2 regions of the Salinivibrio sp. EAGSL genome follow, and region 2 is predicted to be linked to the other one. Evidence: riboswitches for the same ligand, from Rfam matches in the RefSeq annotation. Region 2 holds a riboswitch; the other holds the start of a gene.
The links. A riboswitch is a leader RNA that binds a small molecule or an ion and turns the genes downstream of it on or off. The one in region 2 is predicted to bind thiamine pyrophosphate.
Positions count from the first base shown of each region.

Region 1 (7,536 bases), on a different contig from region 2:
CGATGATCACAGGCTCTATGGGCATGCTGCCCTCAGCCAGTTTGAACGCGAGTAAATTTGGCTTGTATGAGCCAGCCGGTGGCTCCGCGCCCGATATCGCCGGGCAAAACATTGCTAATCCAGTGGCGCAAATTTTATCGGCGGCACTTATGCTGCGTTACTCGTTGGGCGAAGAAAACGCGGCCTGTGCAATTGAACACGCAGTGAGCCAAGCGCTGGCAGCCGGTGAACTGACGGCCGATCTGGCCGGTAACCATCCAGCACTGAGCACCGAGCAGATGGGCGATCGTATCGCCGCCTATATCCGCCAAGGCGCATAATCATTACCCGTAAGGATACGAGCTATGTCGAATGCAAACACCCAGCAAGGCGCCAAGACCTTGTACGAAAAAATTCACCAGTCTCACGTGGTCACTGAGCAACCAGGCGAAGCGCCGCTGCTGTATATCGACCGTCACTTGGTGCATGAGGTGACCTCGCCACAAGCGTTTGACGGCCTGAGAGAGAAAGGCCGTCCGGTGCGCCAAGTGAGCAAAACCTTCGCCACCATGGATCACAATGTTTCCACCGAAACCAAAGATATTAACGCGTCAGGGGAAATGGCGCGCATCCAAATGGAAACCTTGGCTAAAAACTGCGAAGAATTTGGCGTCACCCTGTACGACTTGAATCACCCCTACCAAGGCATTGTCCATGTGATGGGGCCCGAGTTAGGGATTACTTTGCCTGGCAATACCATCGTCTGTGGTGATTCTCATACGGCAACTCACGGTGCTTTTGGTGCACTGGCCTTTGGTATTGGTACCTCCGAAGTCGAACACGTACTGGCCACCCAAACGCTCAAGCAATCCCGCGCCCGCACCATGAAAATTGAAGTCACGGGCAAAACCGCCCCCGGGATCACCGCCAAAGACATTGTCCTAGCGATTATCGGCCAAGTCGGTCATGCCGGCGGCACCGGACACGTGGTGGAATTTTGCGGTGACGCCATTACCGACTTGTCCATGGAAGGGCGAATGACGGTCTGCAACATGGCGATCGAATTGGGCGCAAAAGCGGGCCTGATCGCCCCCGATGAGACCACATTTGCCTATTTAAAAGACAAGAAATTTGCCCCTAAAGGTGAACAATGGCAGCAAGCGGTCGATTTTTGGCAAACCTTGCACTCGGATGCCGATGCGCAATTTGATCGTGTCGTGACACTCGATGGCAGTCAAATTCATCATCAGGTCACCTGGGGGACCAACCCCGGCCAAGTGGTTAGTGTGCACGATAGCGTGCCGGCCCCTGAGCACATGGCAGATCCGATCGCGCGCCACTCAGCGGAACGCGCGCTGAAATACATGGGGCTAACCGCAGGCCAAGCCATAACAGATATCCAAATTGATAAAGTCTTTATTGGTTCATGTACCAACTCTCGAATTGAGGACATGCGCGCAGCCGCGGCGGTCGCCAAAGGTCGGCACGTCGCAGATAGCGTCCATGCCATGGTGGTGCCAGGCTCAGAGCAAGTGCGTGCCCAAGCAGAGCAAGAAGGGCTGGATGTGATTTTCCGCGAGGCGGGCTTTGAGTGGCGCTTACCCGGCTGCTCAATGTGCTTGGCGATGAACAACGATCGCTTAGGCCCCAAAGAGCGCTGTGCATCGACCAGCAACCGTAACTTTGAAGGCCGCCAAGGCCGTGAAGGCCGTACCCACTTGGTCAGCCCAGCCATGGCCGCTGCCGCCGCCATTGCCGGTCACTTTGTTGACGTTAACCAATTATAAGGAGGCCTTATGTCAGGCATACACACTCATACCGGCATTGTTGCCCCATTGGATGCGGCAAACGTCGACACCGATGCGATCATCCCCAAACAGTTTTTGCAAAAGTCACCCGCACCGGATTCGGCCAGCACCTGTTTCACGATTGGCGCTTTTTAGACGATGCGGGCAAACAGCCGAACCCCGAGTTTGTGCTCAATCAAGTGCGCTACCAAGGGGCGAGCGTGTTACTCACCCGCGAAAACTTTGGCTGTGGCTCGTCACGCGAACATGCTCCTTGGGCGCTGGATGATTACGGTTTTAAAGTGATTATCGCCCCCAGTTTTGCCGATATTTTCTATGGCAACTGCATTAATAACCAAATGGTGCCGGTGACCCTTGAAGAAGGCCAAATCGATGCTTTATTTACGTATGTGGCGGAAAATGAAGGCGCGACGGTAACGCTAGATTTGCCCGCCCAAACCATCCGTGCCGGTGAACACTGCTTTAGCTTCCAGATGGATGATTTTCGCCGTCATTGCTTACTCGAAGGTTTGGATAGTATCGGGCTGACGTTACAGCACGAAGCGGAAATTTCGCGCTTTGAGCAGCAAATACCTGATTTTTTGGTGTAAGACCATCCACTCATCTCTCGCCAATAAGTGCCGATTATTCCGCATTTATTGGCGTTCCTTGCCATTTTTCTATCCTCAATGAAACCAACCGCTGACTCGCTTGGTCTAGTCTCAAAGAAGGTTTGATCGCATTAAGGACTGACAATGCAAAAACATTTGATACTTCTATTTGGGCTAGTGTTTCCGCTCATCAGCCAAGCCGCGCCCAAAGCGGACTACTGGGCAATGTGGGATGCACACAATCCTGACAGCCAAGCCACCTTCACGCATCACAGTTGGCAAGTATTACTCGATAAGTATTTACAGCCTCAGGGGCAGCACACCTTATTTAACTACGCAGCCGTCACCGAGGCCGATAGAGCGACCCTCGATCATTACATTGGCATGCTTACCGAGCGCGATCCGCGCACTCTGAGCAAAGACGAACAATACGCGTATTGGGTTAATCTCTACAACTCAGTCACCGTAAAGCTAATTTTGGACGCCTATCCAGTCAGCTCTATCACCAAACTCGGTGGACTCTTTAGCTTTGGTCCGTGGGATGATGACGTAGTGACGGTGGCGGGCGAATCCCTCACGCTCAATGATATCGAACACCGTATTTTGCGTCCGCTGTGGCAAGATCCGCGTACCCACTATGCGGTCAATTGTGCCAGCCTTGGCTGCCCTAACCTGCAACCGCAAGCCTTTCAAGCCGACACCTTGGATACGCAATTAGAACAAGCCGCCTACACCTTTATTAATAGTGATAAAGGCGTGAGTCAGCACGGTAATCAGTGGCAGCTTTCTTCTATCTATGAGTGGTTTGAGACTGACTTTGGCGGCAGTGAACAAGGGGTGATCACCCATATCAATCAATATAGAGACATCAAGCTTCCCAAGGATGCACGCTTGGATTATGACTACGACTGGACGCTTAACCAAATCGCGGACTAAAAGGCTTGGTAAACACTAAGCCAATCAGTACAATCGCACCGTACTCATTGGGGAGCCTTATGGCTGAGATTGCGCGCGGCGCTAAACCCATCGAACCTGATCCAGCTAACACTGGCGTAGGGATTGAGACTTGATGTTGCCATCAACTTGCCTCAACACCCACGCCCAACTTAGGAGCGTGCTGTGAAAGTTATTACCTCTGTTCTCACTCTGGTTTCTTTATCGCTGTTATCACTCAGCGCCCGTGCCGCCGACCCTCTAACGGTCTATACCTATGATTCTTTTATCGCCGATTGGGGCGCAGGGCCAAAAATCAAAGCCGAATTTGAAAAACGCTGTGACTGCCAATTAGAGTTTGTGTCTCTTAGTGACGGTGCTGCTCTGCTTAATCGCTTACGTATCGAAGGCAATACTACCAAGGCTGATATTGTACTCGGTATGGATACTAACTTGATGAAAGAAGCTGAGCGTAGCGGCATTGTCGCCGAGCACGCGGTGAATACGGAGCGCCTACAGGTACCCGGCGGTTGGGATAATCCCTACTTTATCCCCTACGATTACGGCTACTTTGCCTTTGTGTATGACACCACGCGTTTGCTCGACCCACCCAAAAGCTTGAAGGCTTTGATTGAGGAGCGTGACGATATCAGTGTGATTTACCAAGATCCACGCGTGTCAACAGTTGGCCAAGGCTTGATGCTGTGGATCCAAAAAGTATACGGCGATCAAAGCCAGCAGGCATGGCGCGATCTTGCCGACAACACCATTACCGTGACCAAAGGCTGGACCGAAGCGTACAACATGTTCCTCAACAAAGAGGCAGATATGGTGCTTTCATACACCTCTTCGCCCGCCTACCACCTGGTCGCTGACGATGATGACCGCTTTGCCGCCGCCATGTTTGAAGAAGGCCACTATATGCAAATTGAAGTGGCGGCGAAGTCTGCTTATACCGACCAACCAGAACGCGCCGATGCGTTTCTACAATTTATGCTCAGTGACGCAGCACAGTCTGTGATCCCAACCACGCAGTGGATGTATCCGGTCACCGATGTTAGCTTGCCTGACGCCTTCTATACACTGAACAAACCAGAAGAGAGCCTGTTGTACCAGCCCGATGAAGTGATGGGTAACCGTCAGCAATGGGTGCGCGATTGGCAAACCGCTTTGGTTGAATAACGTCGATGCTCAACCCTTCTCGAACCTGGCCGGGCAGTCTCGCGGCCAGCTTGGTCGTGTTATTAATTGGCAGCGCACTCTGGGCGCTGTTCTTACACAGTCAAGACTTGAAGCTGTCCGCCCTGTGGCAAGATGCCTATCTGCGCCATGTCACGCTGTTTAGCTTTAAGCAGGCTACCTTATCTGTGGTGCTCAGCGTTGGGCTCGCCATTCCTGTGGCCCATGCGCTGGCTCGGCGACAATTTCCAGGGAAAGCTTGGCTACTCAAACTGTTTGCCATGACCCTGGTGCTGCCGGTATTGGTGGGCGTGTTTGGATTGGTTGCCATCTACGGCCGCAGCGGTTGGATTGCACAAGCCTTCGCGCAATTTGATGCGGCGATGCCATTTTCTCTCTATGGCTTAAGCGGCATTTTGCTTGCGCATGTTTTCTTTAACCTGCCTTTTTCGGCCCAATTGATGGTGCAGGCCTTGGAAGGGATCCCGGCGGATCAAAGGCGCCTGGCAACCCAGCTTGGTCTAAGAGGCTGGCAACGTTTTCGCCACCTTGAATGGCCTTATCTGCGGCAAAGTCTACCCCATGTCGTCGGACTGGTATTCATGTTGTGTTTCACCAGCTTCGCCACCGTGATGGCATTAGGCGGTGGCCCCAAAGCGACCACCATTGAATTGGCTATCTATCAAGCCATTCATTTTGATTTTGACTTACAAACCGGTGCCGCTCTGGCGCTGTGGCAAATGCTCTTGTGCGGCACCTTTGCTTTTATTGTGCAAACACTGACTCGGCCGATTGCCAACACCCCCAGCGAAGTGCAACCGCTTCCATCGGCACTCGATAGTCGCACGGCGAAGTGTTGGGACAGTCTCTGGATTGCGCTGACTTTATTGTTGGTTCTACCACCTCTCGGAGTTGTGATCGCGCGTGGCCTTAACCCTAGCGCGTTAATTGTGCTGAGCGACACGGCATTATGGCAAGCCACCATGCATTCACTGCTTATCGCTACCGGAGCAACCGTCTTGGCCTTCGTGTTGGCCACCTCTGTCATCTTAGCCAGTCGTCATTGGCGCTTGAACGGGCGTAAGAAACAAGCGAATGGCATTGAAACGTTAGGGGCGATGATTTTAGTGGTACCCAGTATTGTCCTCAGTACCGGGCTTTTTTTACTGTTTCGCCAGTTTAGCGATGTATTCAGCTTGGCGCTGTGGTTGGTGATGGCCGTGAACGCCCTAATGGCGTTGCCCTATTTAATAAAAGTACTGAGCGCGCCCTCCTATCAACTTGCCCAGTCCTATCACAATCTTTGCGCTACCTTGGGGCTAAAAGGTGTCAACCGTCTACATCTTATCGAATGGCAGTGTTTACGCGCCCCGATCGCGCGCGGCGTGGCGGTGAGTTTTGTGTTATCGATGGGCGATCTTAGTGCGATCGCACTTTTTGGTAGCCAAAATTTTCAAACCCTGCCGCTCTATTTGTTTCGCTTGATGGGGAGCTACCAAATGGACGCAGGCGCTGCCGCTGCCATGCTATTACTGCTTACCAGTTTGGGTTGCTACGCCCTAATCACTCGTCTGATCCAATGGAGACACGCATGCTGACGCTTTCCAATGTCCACTATCGTTACCAGCAAGATTGGATGATCTTTGATGCCCAAATAGCCCCTGGAGAGATTGTGGCTGTGCTCGGGCCCAGCGGTGCAGGCAAAAGCACCTTATTATCACTGATTGCTGGGCTGATCGCGCCAGATAGTGGCGAGATCACCATTGATGGCAAGCCCGTCACCACGACACCCGCTCACCAGCGGCCACTGTCTATTTTGTTTCAAGAGCACAACGTATTTACCCATTTGTCAGTATTCGACAACATGGCGATTGGCTTGTCTCCCTCGCTTAAACTCACGGCCACACAGCAAGAGGCCGTGCGCCATGCCGCACACGCGGTAGGGTTGACCGATTATTTATCTCGTCTACCCAGCCAACTATCGGGCGGCCAACGCCAACGCATCGCCTTGGGGAGAAGCATCGCACGCAACCAGCCTTTATTACTGCTCGATGAACCCTTTTCGGCACTTGATCCGGCGCTAAAACAAGACATGTTAGCCTTGGTCAAACGTACCGCTCAAGAACAAGGCACGACGGTGGTAATGGTCACTCACCATCCAGACGATGCACAAGCGATCGCCAATCAATTTATCTATCTCGATAATGGCCGAATCCAGCTTCACGATCCGGTTGATACGCTCAAGACACCGCCAGCCATCATGCGTGATTATATCGGTGTCACGGCGTAACCCTATCAGTGGCGGCATAGAGGCCGCCACCTTGATGGTTAAAGGTTCTCTTCGGCAAACTCAGCCAGCCGGCTTCGCACCACACCATTGAGGTACACGCACGCACTGCCTTCAAAGTTTTTAAACCGCTCAACAATGTAAGTCAGTCCGGATGTTACAGGTGTCAAATAGGAAGAGTCGATTTGCGCTAAGTTCCCCGAGCACACTAACTTAGTCCCCTCCCCACAACGGGTGATAATGGTTTTAAGCTGAGAGGCGGTCAGGTTTTGGCACTCATCCAAAATCACAAACGCGTTTTGAATCGAGCGCCCGCGCATAAAGTTAATCGATTTAAACTGCAGATTCGCTTTTTCCATAATGTAGCGCATCGAACCGTCGGTGCATTCATCATTCATGTGTAACGCTTCGAGGGTATCGGTCACTGCGCCGAGCCATGGCAGCATTTTCTCTTCTTCTGTCCCGGGGAGAAAACCAATCGACTCGCCAATATCTGGCGTATTACGAGTAACGATAATCTTATCGTACATGCCCTTTTCTACCACTAACTCTAATGCCGCAGCCATGGCTAAAATCGTTTTCCCACAGCCTGCAGGCCCTGTCAGAATGGTTAAATCAATCGTGGGATCAAGCAACGCATCCATTGCCATGCCTTGATAGATATTTTTCGGTTTAACATCCCAAGCAGCACGGTGCATTAATCGCTCTCGACTGAGATCTTTGATGATCGCTTTATCACCATCAATGGCTTGCACTCGTG
Region 1 covers NZ_JABWMG010000004.1:56,046-63,581, forward strand. Annotated here, with positions in the region: gene leuB (3-isopropylmalate dehydrogenase) at 1-320, shown strand, start outside; gene leuC (3-isopropylmalate dehydratase large subunit) at 345-1,766, shown strand; partial or broken gene leuD (3-isopropylmalate dehydratase small subunit) at 1,776-2,377, shown strand; gene HLG76_RS03535 (DUF547 domain-containing protein) at 2,522-3,313, shown strand; TPP riboswitch at 3,352-3,453, shown strand; gene thiB (thiamine ABC transporter substrate binding subunit) at 3,506-4,492, shown strand; gene thiP (thiamine/thiamine pyrophosphate ABC transporter permease) at 4,498-6,087, shown strand; gene thiQ (thiamine ABC transporter ATP-binding protein) at 6,081-6,779, shown strand; gene HLG76_RS03555 (PhoH family protein) at 6,818-7,536, opposite strand, start outside.
Region 1: it holds a riboswitch for thiamine pyrophosphate, as region 2 does, so the genes downstream of both, thiB (thiamine ABC transporter substrate binding subunit) here and thiD (bifunctional hydroxymethylpyrimidine kinase/phosphomethylpyrimidine kinase) in region 2, are expected to answer to the same signal.

Region 2 (7,536 bases):
CTTTGTGCACGTCTTTGACAATATTGGCATGTTTTAACATCACCGCAACCGACCAAAGCTTAGAGCTCACATCGGGGCCACGTTGATAAATTTCTTGCCCTAGGCCACCATCGAGTAGTGCAATCGACGTCATGGGTACTTCAGCCTCCTTCGGCCATCTTTCCTTGGTTTGACTTGAGATTACCATGAGCTCGTCGATTTAACACCCCGTTGTTACGCCACCTCTTCACTCCCTTCTATTGCGAGATGTTCAAGCTTATCGATCACCGTCATGCTGGCGTTTTCCATCTCTTTTAATGCGGTGACCATTTGATCCGGTTGTTGAGCATGAAACGCTGCCACCGCAGCCTTGGCATGGGTGTGCACTTGCTCGTGAGGCCCGGAAATGGCTTTAAACGTTTGCAACTGACCAAAATATTGCTGCCCTTCACCATGGTTATACCACTGGCCGAGTCGGCATTGGGTGTGATCGGTGACATCGTCCGCCATCATGCTGTCTTCGCCCAATACCACGCGGTATATCGCAAATTTAAAGCTGATATGGTCAAGTTTGGCCAGTTCACAAAAGGCGCGCAGTGCAGAGGCTTTAATGGTGGTGCGGCTGTGCTGTGCTTGCTCACTTTGGGTGGCCATGGCATCGGCAACCTGTTGGCCTTGTTCGCTGTATTGAATGGCTTCAGTGGCAAGGGTATCGGTGAGCGTGCACGCATGGCTGCTGCCCGCACGAATTTTTTCCACCAGCTGGGTAATATCTTGGGTGGCAGTGGACGTGCGCTCGGCAAGGTTGCGTACTTCATCAGCGACCACCGCAAACCCTCGGCCCTGCTCACCGGCGCGTGCCGCTTCTATGGCTGCGTTTAACGCCAGCAGGTTGGTTTGATCGGCGACATCACGAATCAAATTGACAATGCCACTCACCTCTTGTGCGTGTTGATCGAGCGAGCGAATCGCTTCCGACGATTGCTGACATTGCGAAGATAACGACTGCACATGGCGCGCAAGGTCATTGACTTGCTCGGCACATGATGCCGCTTGGTGGCTCACTTCGGTCACACGCTCTTTTTCACCGTTAATGGTGTCCGCCAAGGTGGCCAGAGAGGATTGGGTGGCGTTAATCGAATCACCAAAGTGGCATAAGTTGGCGTCGATCGCTTTGCCGGTTTGGCGTTTTTTCGCGACGGTATCCAGCTCTGCCTGCAATGCGCCTTTCTCTGCATTCAGCGCGTCGATGGTATGATTAATTTGCTCAATTTTTTGCTGCAGAGCAACCTGCTTTTGCTGCTCTTGTTCAAGTTGACGCCGAGATATAAACACGCTGACTCCTAATGACGTAATTAAGCTTTTTATAATATTTTAACGCTTTAAATTGGCTTTGTAGGATTATCCAAGCAAAGTGTGATCGCATTGACGCCAAGCGCCTGATTTACACTGTAAACCTGACGCAAATCACTTCATACTGCGATCACTGAAGTGAATGAGCGAAAATTTATGACCTTTTGGTTGCTTTTTAAACGTTGGATTATCAGTCGCTTCGCCCATTTGAACGGGCGTATGCTCGGCTTGGTGGTACTCGCCTATGGCGTGATTGGCTGGCTACTTTTATATGGGGCGGGCGAGACCGCGATGACCCAATCGCTGAGCCGCTATGTGTATTACTTGATTGTGACGGCCTCGACCGTTGGCTACGGCGATTATTCCCCCGTTACTGAGTGGGGGCAATGGATCACGGCTTTTTGGATTATTCCCGGCGGCTTAGGGTTGTTTGCGGTGGTGATTGGGCATATCACCGGATCACTGGTGGATTATTGGCGACGCGGGTTACAAGGAAAACGGAGTATTAGTGTGAAAAATCATCTTCTTATCTTAGGCTGGAACGGACAACGTACGATACAGCTTATTCGTTTATTGCAAAGCGGAGTGCACGGTGAGCGCCCGATTGTGCTTTGTGCGCGCGCAGAAATCGAAAACCCACTGCCTGGTGAAGTGGAATTTGTGCGCGTGGCAAGTTTTACCGATGCTGAAGGCATTGCCCGCGCCAAGGTCGAGCATGCCTCGAGTATTATTATTGATAACCCAGAAGATGATATTACTTTGTCAGCGGCTCTGTTCTGCGCACATAAAAATCCGTCAGCGCATTTATTGGCGTATTTTCAAGATGATGCGATAAGCCAAATCCTCAAACAGCACTACCCGCATGCGGAATGTGTGCCGTCGGTGTCGGTCGAAATGCTAGCAAAAGCGGCGGTGGATCCCGGTTCAAGTCAGTTGCATCATGAGCTTTTGAGCACGTCACAAGGGATGACGCAATACTGTGCCCGTTATCCGAGTAACGCAACAGAAATCGATACCGGCGATCTCTTTGGTCAGCTCAAGCAAGAATATGACGCCACCTTAATTGGGATCGACCAAGGCCAAGGTATTGTTTTGAACCCGCCAGTGGGGACAAAAGTATTGCCGGGCGACCGTCTTTTTTATATCGCCGCCCAGCGCTTGCCACATTGGTCCGCCGCGTAAGCACGCTATCTAATCAAAGTGCATTATTTAACGAGAGCGTGCGATTCAACCAACGCATGCTTGGATAAATAAACACTTTCATCAGCGGGGTAGGCGAAAAAATGATGTACCGGCCCTGCCCCTCTTCCAACGATTAACTGTTGGCTATGCGCTAAGGCGTCAGTGAGATAACGCTTAGCCGCTCGCCCGGCGTCAATGGGTGTCAGTCCCTGCGCATAAAACGAGGCAATCGCCGCCGACAGTGAACAGCCTGTGCCATGGGTGTTAGGCGTTTCAATGCGGCGCGCACTCAGGGTTTGACACGTATCTCGGCTAATCCACACATCCAGACTCTCTGGCGCATGATGCAAGTGCCCACCTTTTAGCATCACATACGGACATCCGAGCTTGCGCAGTGCCGGCACTAAGGCGTACATCTCTTCGGTGGTTGTCGGAACAGGACACCCGGTTAAACGCGCGGCCTCTGGCAAGTTGGGGGTTAAAATGGTCGCGCGCGGGATCAATGTATTGATCAGTGCATCCATGGCGTCATCATCTAATAACGGATCGCCGCTGGTGGCGATCATGACCGGATCGAGCACGACTGGTAAGTGCGGGGAACGCGCGAGCACAGCGGCTACTTCGCGAATAATCGCTTGGTTGGCGAGCATGCCGATTTTCACGGCACGTACCGGCATGTCGTATAACACAGCATTCAGTTGCGCGCGAACAAACGCTGGGTCGACCGGCGAGACGGCCTCAACGCCACAGGTATTTTGTGCAGTTAAGGCGGTGATCGCCGAGCAGGCATAGCCGCCCGTGGCTGAAATCGCTTTAATATCGGCTTGAATACCAGCCCCCCCACCGCTGTCTGAGCCGGCGATGGTGAGAATAACAGGTGGTGATTGGTTCATATTGGCCCCTTAATCATGAGGGGCGGAAGGAGACAAAACCACGCACGATGGCGCGACCTTGTGTGCTGAGCACGTCAGTTCCCTCCGCCAGTGCTAACTGGATCAGGTTCTACGGGTCCTGCTTTCGCAGTCTCAGCAATTGCTTGCTCCCCGACTAACACGGTCAGAATATAAACCTTAGTGATAAAGCGCAAGTATGATGGCGCTAATTGCGCGTTTAGGCCATCTCATTATTATTGCTGGTTGCATTGCTATTAATGGTTGCATTGCTATTGATCGTCGCATTGCTATTGATCGTCGCGTTGCCTTGATTGGCGGTTTTAAGCAGTTGTTCAAATCCTTCTTGGATTAGCGGCCGTGCGTATAAAAAGCCCTGCACTTGGTCGCAGCCAATGGTTTGTAGCACATACTGCTGGTCCTCTTTTTCAACACCCTCGGCGACCACACCATGACCAAAGCCATGGGCCAAATCAATCACGCTACCCACCAAGTGCTTATCACTGGCGTTGGTAGCCAAGTCTTGGATAAAGCTGCGATCAAGTTTGACCCAATCGACCGGTAACTGTTTAAGGTAACTGAGCGAGCTGTAGCCGGTGCCAAAGTCATCGAGGGCAATATGCATGCCTGCATCTCGCAATTGTTGTAGCTCTTTCAGTGCCACCGACATGTGCTGGATCAGTGCTGATTCTGTGACCTCTAATTGAATCAGATGCAAAGGGACATCAACTGCCTGGCACCGAGCTAAGACGCTGTCAGCAAAGCCGGGGCGAAACTGCTGGGCAGAAACATTGACTGACAGGTGAAAGCTATCGTTGATCAGTTTATTTTTTCGCCAACATTCAACCGCGGCTAAGGCCATCACCAGTACGTGGTCGCCCAGTTGGATCATGTCTGCGCTGCGTTCGGCGATGGGGATAAATTCCGCCGGACTGATGGCCCCAAGGGTCGGATGCTGCCAACGCAACAGCGCTTCCGCGCCTATCATCAAACCGCCGTCTAATCGCCATTTGGGTTGATACACCAGTGATAATTGTCCGCTTTGTAGTGCTGGCCCTAATTCGGTGCGAATCAAATGCGCGCGCTGAGCTTGGCTGTCAAGCTCAGGCTGATATTCGCCGATAAGTTGGTCATCCGTCGGAATCGCTAAAATGGCTTGACGAAACAGTTGCGCCACATCTTGTGTCTCAAGCTCCGTGCGGCTGATACCAATGTGGCAACGTAAAAACATTAAACGCCCATCGAGCGTGTGATGTCCGCTGATCAACCGATTGATGCGCGCGGCTTTTTCTACGGCATGGTTATCGTGTTCTTCAATCAGCATCACCAGTCGTGTGCTATCCCAAACGCCAATGCGATGTGGGCGCGCCACTGTACTATTGGCTAGCAGATTAGCCACTTGTTTGTATAGTGCCTCTGTCATTAAATGGCCTTGGTGTTTGGTCACCGCTTCCATGCCATCTAAGGCAATCATCATCACAGTCACCGGCCCTTTGCTCAGCTGGCGCTCAGCGGCATCTAATAATGCGCGACGATTTGGTAGCCCGGTTAACGGATGGGTCAAAGAAAGCGCGCGTAAAGCCGCCGTTTGTTTGTTAACCAGCATTTGCAGCCGTGCCGCTTGATCGCGCTCTTTACGGGTTTTCAATTGCAGATACAAAAGGTTTTGAATCCGTTGCAACACCTCATCGTGATCAAAGGGTTTGCTGATGTAATCAATCGCGCCACGGCATAACGCTTGGTTACGCAAATTCAGGTCATTATCTGCGGTGAGTACCATCACGGGCGGGCAATGCTCATCTAAAGCGTCATTAAGATCATCCAGCACCAGTAAGCCAGAGCGCTGCGGCATCCGCATATCGAGTAAAATCAGGTCAGGAACGGGGGAGAGAGCATCGGTAACAAGGCGAGGATCGGTGAGCCCATTCAGCTGTTGATAACCGGCTTGCTTGAGCATGGTAGACAGTAAGTGAATGTTTTCCGGTCGATCATCAATGATCAGTATATGTGCTTGTGACGGATCCTTTGTCATAGCCTCTCCTCTAATAATAATTGTATGGCCTCAGCCAAGTCCGCTGACGAGAGCGGCAGCGATAAACGTCGTAATGTCGGTTTGTTATGCGGTTCGTCGCATGGGTTGTCAGTCAGAACAATGAGTGGTTTGTCGCCAAATTGTGCTTGTATTTGTTCGGGCGTTGCCGCAACGCTATCAGCCGCTATAATGACTAACGATGGCGGAGAAGCGAGCGCAACAGCCTCAGCCAGTGACAGCTCATGCGCATGATAGAGTGTCAACATTGGCCAATCTTCAAAGCAATCGGTCATCAGGCGCTGGCGGGCACTGTTATTATCAATATAGAGCACGCGATGCGGCTGGCTCACGCGGAGACACGTACAACCTTGATCGTCAGGTCGCGTCGACGCTCGGTAAGGGAACGTTACTGCAAAACAACTGCCCTTGCCTGGCTGGCTTTTTACTGACATCTCGCCTTGCATTTGCACAACCAATTGATGGCTCACCGCTAACCCCACACCTGCCCCTTCAATCTGTGATTGTTCGGCGGCCAAGCGGTTAAAAGGCTCAAAAAGATGGTTTAACCGATTTTCAGCAATACCGATCCCGGTATCTGATACAGAGATCGTCAAGGTTGACGATGGTTGACTGGCTTCAACCCATACTCGCCCCTGAGGATGGTTATATTTAATCGCGTTGCTGAGTAAATTGATCAACACTTGTTTGAAACGGGTTGGATCCACATATAGGTCGCCACTCAGATTCGCGGGTAGGCACTCATCTAACTCAACGTGCTGTTGCTGTGCGAGCGGGAGTAGTGTTCGAACGGCATCACTGACAAGGGCGCGAACCGGATACCAGGTAACATTGACCACCGTTTTTCCTGCCTCAAGTTTGGCAAGATCCAGCACATCATTAATTAAGGTGAGTAAGTGGCGACCACTTTGGTGAATTTGATCGACATATTGCCGTTGCGTCTCCGTCAAGCGAGGAGAAGAGGATCGTTGTAGTAGTTGCGCATAACCGAGCACACTGTTTAAAGGCGTGCGCAGCTCATGACTCATGGCAGAGAGAAAATCACTTTTGGCTTGATTGGCGCGTTCTGCCTCGTGCTTCGCTTGCAGCAATGGTGTGGCATCATACCCAACAGTCACGATGGCGTAAGGCTCTCCCTCTACGTGGCGAATAAGCGTTTTAGCGAGCTTAAAAGTCCGACCATCTCTTAATGTCACATCTACATGAACGGGTTCACCATCGAGCGTCAGTTGGTGATCAAGCGCATTGAGGGTTTCGCGCATTCCCTCAGGCAAGGCACCATGAATTGCCTCAGCAAGCTGTTCAACATGCTCGACATTTAATGCTTGTAGGCAGGCGTAATTTGCAAGCGAATATTGTCCGCCCAGCTCTCGGACAAAAACAGGATTGGCGATCGCATTAATAATGGTTTTGAGTTGATTGCGTTCGTGTTTAATACGCGTCTGAGCCTGAGTCAGCGCGCGCATATCAGACATAATGCCAATAAACTCTCGCCGGTCTTCAACCCACACTTCACTGACCGCCAGATGAATGGGGACCACATGCCCCGCTTGATGCCGTGCCTCAACCCGCCGGCCGGTACCGATAATGTTTGCCTGGCCTGTTGTTATATATTGCCGTAAATAATGGTCATGCTTCCCTTGGTGCTCCGGCGGCATTAAACAATCAACATTCTTTCCGATTAGCTGTTGCGGGTGATAACCCAATAATCGGTGGGTGAACGGGTTCGCATCTAAAATAATGCCGCGTTCATCAATCACCAAGATCGCGGCTGCCGCGCTGTTGACTAACGCTTGATAATGGGCTTGGGTCCCGCGTGTTCGGTTTGTGGTGATTGGTTCGCTGTCCATGCTCCCTGCCTTTGACCTATAAAAAACGCCCCATTGTGGGGCGTGTGACGGTCCGGCATGCATTGCCTATCCGTCGCTATCTTTTATAGTTTTTGACTAGCGCATCGACCTTTTTCAGGAACTGCTCTTTAAGGTTCTCATGCTCGTAGTCGAGATGATACGTATTGTGAAACCCCACACGTAACTGTACCCCATTTCCTGCTAAATAAATGGTATAGCCGTCATAATCTGA
Region 2 covers NZ_JABWMG010000020.1:17,959-25,494, forward strand. Annotated here, with positions in the region: gene HLG76_RS12350 (homocysteine S-methyltransferase family protein) at 1-133, opposite strand, end outside; gene HLG76_RS15125 (methyl-accepting chemotaxis protein) at 214-1,314, opposite strand; gene HLG76_RS12360 (ion channel) at 1,489-2,514, shown strand; gene thiD (bifunctional hydroxymethylpyrimidine kinase/phosphomethylpyrimidine kinase) at 2,538-3,407, opposite strand; TPP riboswitch at 3,470-3,570, opposite strand; gene HLG76_RS12370 (bifunctional diguanylate cyclase/phosphodiesterase) at 3,625-5,436, opposite strand; gene HLG76_RS12375 (ATP-binding protein) at 5,433-7,304, opposite strand; gene HLG76_RS12380 (DUF3081 domain-containing protein) at 7,381-7,536, opposite strand, start outside.